3 regions of the Mesorhizobium sp. P2_D1 genome follow, and region 2 is predicted to be linked to each of the others. Evidence: predicted binding sites of a transcription regulator. Region 2 holds the regulator's gene; each other region holds the start of a gene.

Evidence for each region. Region 2 encodes PhoB, which activates phosphate uptake and scavenging genes when phosphate is short. Its sites were predicted from a motif close to TGTCATNNANCTGTCAT; they were not measured.
Region 1: the regulator PhoB is predicted to act here: its motif matches at 788-804, upstream of AC1D0I_RS03170 (DUF1045 domain-containing protein).
Region 3: the regulator PhoB is predicted to act here: its motif matches at 1,387-1,403, upstream of AC1D0I_RS05215 (ceramide glucosyltransferase).

Annotation. Positions count from the first base shown of each region.
Region 1 is NZ_JBFUDZ010000002.1:128,040-130,303, forward strand. Features, by position in the region: gene iolB (5-deoxy-glucuronate isomerase) at 1-692, shown strand, start outside; gene AC1D0I_RS03170 (DUF1045 domain-containing protein) at 949-1,656, shown strand; gene AC1D0I_RS03175 (alpha-D-ribose 1-methylphosphonate 5-triphosphate diphosphatase) at 1,691-2,264, shown strand, end outside.
Region 2 is NZ_JBFUDZ010000020.1:68,659-70,922, forward strand. Features, by position in the region: gene AC1D0I_RS16605 (ROK family protein) at 1-823, shown strand, start outside; gene phoB (phosphate regulon transcriptional regulator PhoB) at 978-1,667, opposite strand; gene phoU (phosphate signaling complex protein PhoU) at 1,687-2,264, opposite strand, start outside.
Region 3 is NZ_JBFUDZ010000003.1:223,282-225,545, reverse strand. Features, by position in the region: gene AC1D0I_RS05220 (O-succinylhomoserine sulfhydrylase) at 1-119, shown strand, start outside; gene AC1D0I_RS05215 (ceramide glucosyltransferase) at 134-1,285, opposite strand; gene apaG (Co2+/Mg2+ efflux protein ApaG) at 1,509-1,901, shown strand; gene AC1D0I_RS05205 (Hsp33 family molecular chaperone) at 1,944-2,264, opposite strand, start outside.

The sequences.
Region 1 (2,264 bases), on a different contig from region 2:
CGTCGGGAAAAACGGACGATCGCGAGGTCTGCCTGGTGTTCGTCACCGGCAAGGGCAAAGCGACAGCCGGCGGCAAGGACCTCGGCCTGCTCGGCGAGCGCATGTCGCCGTTCGAGGGCAAACCCTGGTCGGTCTACATACCCGAAGGGTCGGACTGGTCGGTTACGGCAGACACGGAGCTGGAGCTCGCGGTCTGCTCTGCACCGGGCCTCGGCGGCGGCCTGCCGGTGCGCGTGATCGGACCGGACGAACTCGGCCAGGAGGTGCGCGGCAAGGGCACCAACACGCGCTACGTCACCAACGTCCTGCCGGAAGGCAAGCCGGCCGATTCATTGCTGGTGGTCGAGGTCATCACGCCCGGCGGCCACACGTCGAGCTACCCACCGCACAAACACGACCAGGACAATCTGCCGGCCGAATCCTATCTCGAGGAAACCTACTATCATCGCCTCAACCCGCCGCAGGGCTTTGCCTTCCAGCGCGTCTACACCGACGCCGACAAGAACGGTCATCGCGCGCTGGACGAGGCCATGGCGATTGAGGATGGCGATGTCGTGCTGGTGCCCAAGGGCTATCATCCCTGTGCCGCCTGCCACGGCTACGACCTCTACTATCTCAACGTGATGGCCGGGCCGAAGCGGACGTGGAAATTCCACAACGCGCCCGAGCACGAATGGTTGATGAAAGCCTAACCGGTCATTCGTTTCGGGTGAAGCTGTTGGTCCAGCTGGGAAAATCGTCGGCTAAGAACCTGCAGGGTCGATTTGCCTTCGAAAACCCTTCAAAGCTTCGTCAATCCGTCATGGAAATCGCCTATGGCAGCGGGGCCAGTGCATGTCGCCCAAAAGTGAGCAGCGGTTTTGGGAGTACGATATGCGAAAAACCAAGACTTAAAGCGCGTCGCAGCATTTCTTCAAACGCGGCGCGCTTTAACGAGGACTTCTTCTCATGCGCTACGCCATCTATTTCACTCCCCGGCAGGACGAGCCGCTGGCGCGGATCGCCGCCAACTGGCTGGGCCGCGACCCGTTCGGTGGCGCGACAAGGCCGGTGGAGACGGTGGCCAATCTGTCGGCGGCGGAAGTTGCCTTCCACACCGCTTCGGCGCGGCGCTACGGTTTTCATGCGACGCTGAAAGCCCCCTTCCGGCTGGCTGCCAACGAGACGGAGACCTCGCTGCGCGCGGCACTCGACCATTTTGCCGAGGCAACGCCGGTGGTGACGATCCCGCGCCTTGTCGTCAGCCAGATCGACAGCTTCTTTGCGCTGGTGCCGGAAGGACCGCTGCCTCCGCTCAACCGCTTTGCCGATGACGTGGTGCTCGGTTTCGACCGGTTTCGCGCGCCGTTGACAGAGGCGGAGATCGAACGGCGCAGCCCGGACTCGCTGAAGCCCGCCCAATTCCGCAATCTGTGCCAGTGGGGCTATCCCTATGTCTTCGAGACCTTCCGCTTCCACATGACGCTGTCCGGCCGGGCGGGGCCACAGGAAAGCCCTCGTCTTCGTGCAGCAATCGACAGCCTGTTCGCGGAGGTGTTGCAACAGCCGGTGCTGGTGGATGCGTTGACGCTGTTTGTCGAAACCGAACCGGGCGCACCGTTCATGGTGCTCTCCCATCACGCGCTCGGGCGCCGCCCTGCCAGAAAAACCGCCTGAACAACCCAGCCGGAATAAACAAGGACTGCCTGAAATGACCGCCGAAACTGTTCTTACCAACGCGCGCATCGTGCTTGCCGACGAGATCGTCGAGGGTTCGCTGGTGCTGCGCGACGGCTTTATCGCCGGCATCGATGCCGGCACCGACCACACCGGCGGGACCATGGCCGGCGAGGACATGGGCGGCGACTATATCATTCCCGGGCTGGTCGAACTCCACACCGACCATCTCGAAGGCCACTACGCGCCGCGGCCGAAGGTGCGCTGGAACCCGATCGCCGCCGTGCTCGCCCATGACGCGCAAGTGGCGACCGCCGGCATCACCACCGTGCTCGATGCCTTGCGCGTCGGCATGGACGAGGACGCCGACCTGACATCGGACGACATCCGCAAGCTGGCCGACGCGATCGAGGACAGTGTCCAGCAGGATCGTCTGCGGGCCGACCATTTCATCCATCTGCGTTGTGAGGTTTCGGCGCCGGACTGCCTTAAGGCCTTCGCCAATTTCGACGGCGACGAGCGGGTCAAGCTGGCATCGCTGATGGACCACGCGCCCGGCCAGCGCCAGTTCGTCAACCTCGAAACCTATGCCTACTACTACCAGCGCA
Region 2 (2,264 bases):
CGACGTCCGCAGTGTCGCCCGCATCGCGTTGGCGATCCAGGGCATCACCGACACTCGAGCCCGCGCCATGCTGTGGTCGCCGATCACGCCGCACACCGACATCGCCTTCGCCGACATACTCGAGGACGAGTTCGGCATCCCCGCCACCATGGAGAACGACTGCAATATGATGGCGATAGCGTTGCGCTGGCGCGACCCTGATCGCTACCGCGACGACTTCATCGCCATCCTGTTGTCGCACGGCATCGGCATGGGCCTGGTGCTGAAGGGCGAGCTGTTCACCGGCACTCATTCCTCGGGCGGCGAGTTCGGCCATATGATCCATCGGCCGCACGGCGCGCTGTGCCGCTGCGGGCGGCGCGGCTGCGTCGAGGCCTATGCCGGCAACTACGCCATCTGGCGCAACGCAAGGCAGATGAGTGAGGATGCGGAACCGGTCGCCGATGTCAGTGATGCCGACATGCGCGCGCTGGCGACCGCGGCCCGCGAGAGGGATGGACCCGAGCGCGAGGCCTATCGCAAGGCCGGCGAGGCACTCGGCTACGGTCTCGGCAGCCTGTTCGCGCTGATCGATCCGGCGCCCGTCGCCATGGTCGGTGTCAGCGCCGCGGCCTTCGACCTGATCGAGCCGGCATTGCGCGAGGCCATTGCTCAGACCGCCGGCGGCCAGCATTCGCAATCGATTTCCTTCGACACCGAACCGAACGAACTGCCACTGATCCGCGAAGGCTGCGCCACGCGGGCACTGACCTTCGTAGACCAGGAGATTTTCGCGCCCGGCACGCAGGCGAGATCCGGCCTCGGTGGCAAGAACGTTGCGTGAATAACGCGCCGGGATGTGTTGAGATTCAGGTTAGGCCGAGTCGAGAATGGCGGGTTCCGAGAACCGGAACGGAGCGGACATTTGGATCCGTGAGTACCGGAAGCGCAGGAAACTGCCGTTCGCAGGCCGGCATCACCTGAATATCAGCAGATCCCTAATCTTCCCGGATTGCGTAGCCCGCCCCACGAATGGTGCGGATGACATCGGGCATGCGGCCATTGTTGACCGCCTTGCGCAGCCGGCCGACATGCACGTCGACCGTGCGTTCGTCGATGTAGATCGTCTCGCCCCAGACATTGTCGAGCAGCTGGCTGCGCGAGAACACGCGGCCGGGATGGCGCATCATGAATTCGAGCAGGCGGAATTCGGTCGGTCCGAGCCGGATCTCGCTCTTCTTGCGATAGACCCTGTGCGATTCACGATCGAGCACGATGTCGCCGACCTTGAGCACGCTGGACAGCACTTCCGGCTTGGCGCGGCGCAGCAGCGCCTTGACCCTGGCCATGAACTCCGGCGTCGAGAACGGCTTGACCAGATAATCGTCGGCGCCTGTCGAGAGGCCGCGCACACGATCGCTTTCCTCGCCACGCGCGGTCAGCATGATGATCGGCAGCCGCTCGGTCTCTGGACGCATCCTTAGCCGGCGGCAGAGTTCGATACCGGAAACCGCCGGTACCATCCAGTCCAGCACCAGAAGGTCGGGGACGTTCTCCTGCAGCCGGATCTCGGCCTCGTCGCCGCGCGTCACCACCTCGACCTGGTAGCCCTCGGACTCCAGATTGTAGCGGAGCAGCACACCCAGCGGCTCCTCATCCTCCACCACCATGATGCGTGGCGCGATCATCGACTGGTCATCCCTGCCGTCATGCCGCCGGCGCGGACATCGCCGTCTCGTCCTGCTTCGGACGATTGGCGGGCAGCTGCGTGCCGGTCAAAACATAATACGCATTTTCCGCGATGTTGGTGACGTGATCGCCGATGCGCTCAAGGTTCTTGGCGCAGAACAAAAGATGCGTGCAGGCGGTGATGTTGCGCGGGTCTTCCATCATGTAGGTCAGGAGTTCGCGGAACACGGAGGTGTACTTGACGTCGATGCGCTCGTCGTCGGCGCGCAGCTTCGCCAGCGCCGCCGCATCGCGTGCCGTATATTCCTCGATGACGCCCTGCACCTGGATCAGCACCAGCTGCGCCATTGCGTCGATGGAGTGCGACAGGTCGCGCGGGGTGACGCTGAGGCCGACGGTGCCGACGCGCTTGGCGATATTCTTGGCAAGGTCGCCAATGCGCTCGAGGTCGCCGGCCATGCGGATCGAACCGACGACATGACGCAGATCGTCGGCCATCGGCTGACGCTTGGCGATCAGTGTGATGGCGCGGTCGTCGAGCTCGCGCTGGCGCGCGTCCATGATCGCATCGTCGGAGACGACGCGCTGCGCCAGGG
Region 3 (2,264 bases), on a different contig from region 2:
GCGACGAGGCCCGTGCCGAACTCGGCATCGGGCCGGGCACGCTCAGGCTGTCGGTCGGCCTGGAGGATACCGACGATCTTCTGGAAGACATCGAACAGGCGCTGAAGGCGGCCAAGTAAAAGGCCTTTGGCCATCAGGCGCCGGACGGCGTCTCTTCCAGCTCGGCCGCCTTGGTGCCGATGGTCATCGCGTTGCCGCGCCAGTCGACGGCGCCACCCAGCCAGCCGCGCGCCCACATCGCCGGCAGGATCAGGTCGCGCATCATGATCGCCGCGACCATGCGCGGCGACAGGTACCAGCCCTTGGACCAGGCCAGGGCGCATTCCGGAAGGTAGAAGGCCGCCAGCACGGCAATGGCGGTTGCCCAGAGGCTGACGCCCGCGCTTGCCGCCGCCAACAGCGCGAGTGCCAGCGGCACCACTGCCCCGGTCAGGATTTCGGGTGCGAAAAACCATGGGAAGGTGACGCGGCGCAGGCGCGCCCAACGGGCCTGACGCGACCAGATCTCGTCAAAGGTGCGCCGGCCGAGCGGTTGCTCGAAGGGCGCGGCGACGAGATTGACGCGCAGGCCAAGGCCATTGACCAGCTTGGTCGCGGCAGCGTCCTCGGCGATCTCGGCGGCGAGCGCACGGATGCCGCCAATGGCGTCGAGCATCGGCTTGTTCCAGAGCATGCTCTTGCCCTGGGCAAAGCCGAGGCCAAGCGCCTCGCCGGCATATTGCCAGCGTGCCTGCAGCGTGTTGAGGAAAGCGCATTCGACCTCGGCCCAGAAGCCGGCCGGGCGCGAGCCTATCGGCGTCGAGCAAACAAGGCCGGTGTCGGGCCGCCATGCAGCCATCAGGTGCTGGACGTAGTCTCTCGGCATCAACACGTTGGAATCGGCCAGGACAACCCAATCGTGGCGCGCCGCCTCCCAACCCTTGACGCAATTGTTGAGTTTTGGGTTGGCGCTGATGCGGTCGTCGCCGATCAGCAGCCGCGCCGGCACCTTGGGAGAACGGGCGATGGCGGCACGGATCAGCCTGACCACCGGATCGTCGGCATGGGCGACGCAGAAGACCAGTTCATAGCGCGGCCAGTCGAGCGAGAGGGCGCGCTCCAGCGTCTCCTGCGTGAACGGCTCGACGCCACGCGATGGCACGATAATCGACACCGGCAGCGGCTTGCCGGCCGGCGGCGCGATGGTGCGGTGGCGCTTCAGACGCGAAGCGGCGAGCAGGATGCTGGCGAGGTTTGAAAGGATGAGAGCGACCGAAAGCGAGGCGGCTATGAGGGTGAGTTCCATCGAGACCTGGCCACTCCAGAAAAGACGGCCCGCGTGATGGCCGTTTTCAACAGTTCGACAGAGCGCCGAGTCGCCCGCTTCGTGCACACCACCATTGTCATGTGTCACTTAAATGACATTCTTTGTCGGCACCTGCCTTTCAGGCCGGGCGCGACAAGACGCGCACGTTGACCTGCTCGCCCGGAGCGAGGACAGTTCGACCTGGATTGTTTTGGAGCCGCTTATGTACCGCGCCGTGACGCGCAACATCGAAGTGCAGGTCAGGCCGTTCTATCTGGAGGACCGCTCAGACCCCTCGGAGAACCGCTATGTCTGGGGCTATCAGATAACGATCGACAACCAGTCGGATGAGTTCGTGCAGCTGTTGTCGCGCTATTGGCACATCACCGACGGCACCGGACGGGTCGAGGAGGTGCGCGGTCCCGGCGTCGTCGGCGACCAGCCCGAACTCAATCCCGGCGACAGCTATCAATACACGTCCGGGTGCCCGCTTTCGACACCGTCCGGCATCATGGTCGGGCACTACACGATGCGCAACAAGCGGGGCGAGACGTTCGACATCGCCATCCCCGCCTTCTCGCTCGATCTGCCGGGGACGCGGCGGACGGTGAATTAGCTTCGCCTCACCGGCCGCCAAGCAGCCGGTGYGGCGCGTTCTCTACTGGGCCGCCGCAAATTCCGCCGGATCGAAGTCATATTGCTTCGAGCAGAATTCGCAGGCGACGTGGATGCCGCCGTCTTCGGTGCTGTCCTTGATCTCCTGCGCCGAGAATCCCTCGAGGATGCCACGGATCTTGTCCCTCGAGCATGAGCACTGGTCGGCAACCGGTACGCCGCCGAAGACGCGCACGCCATGCTCGTGGAACAGCCTGTACAGCAGCCGCTCGGCGCCGATCGTCGGGTCGATCAGTTCGGTCGGCTCGATGGTGCCGAGCAGTGCCAGCAGCTCCTGCCAGGAATTGTCGGCCGGATCATGGAT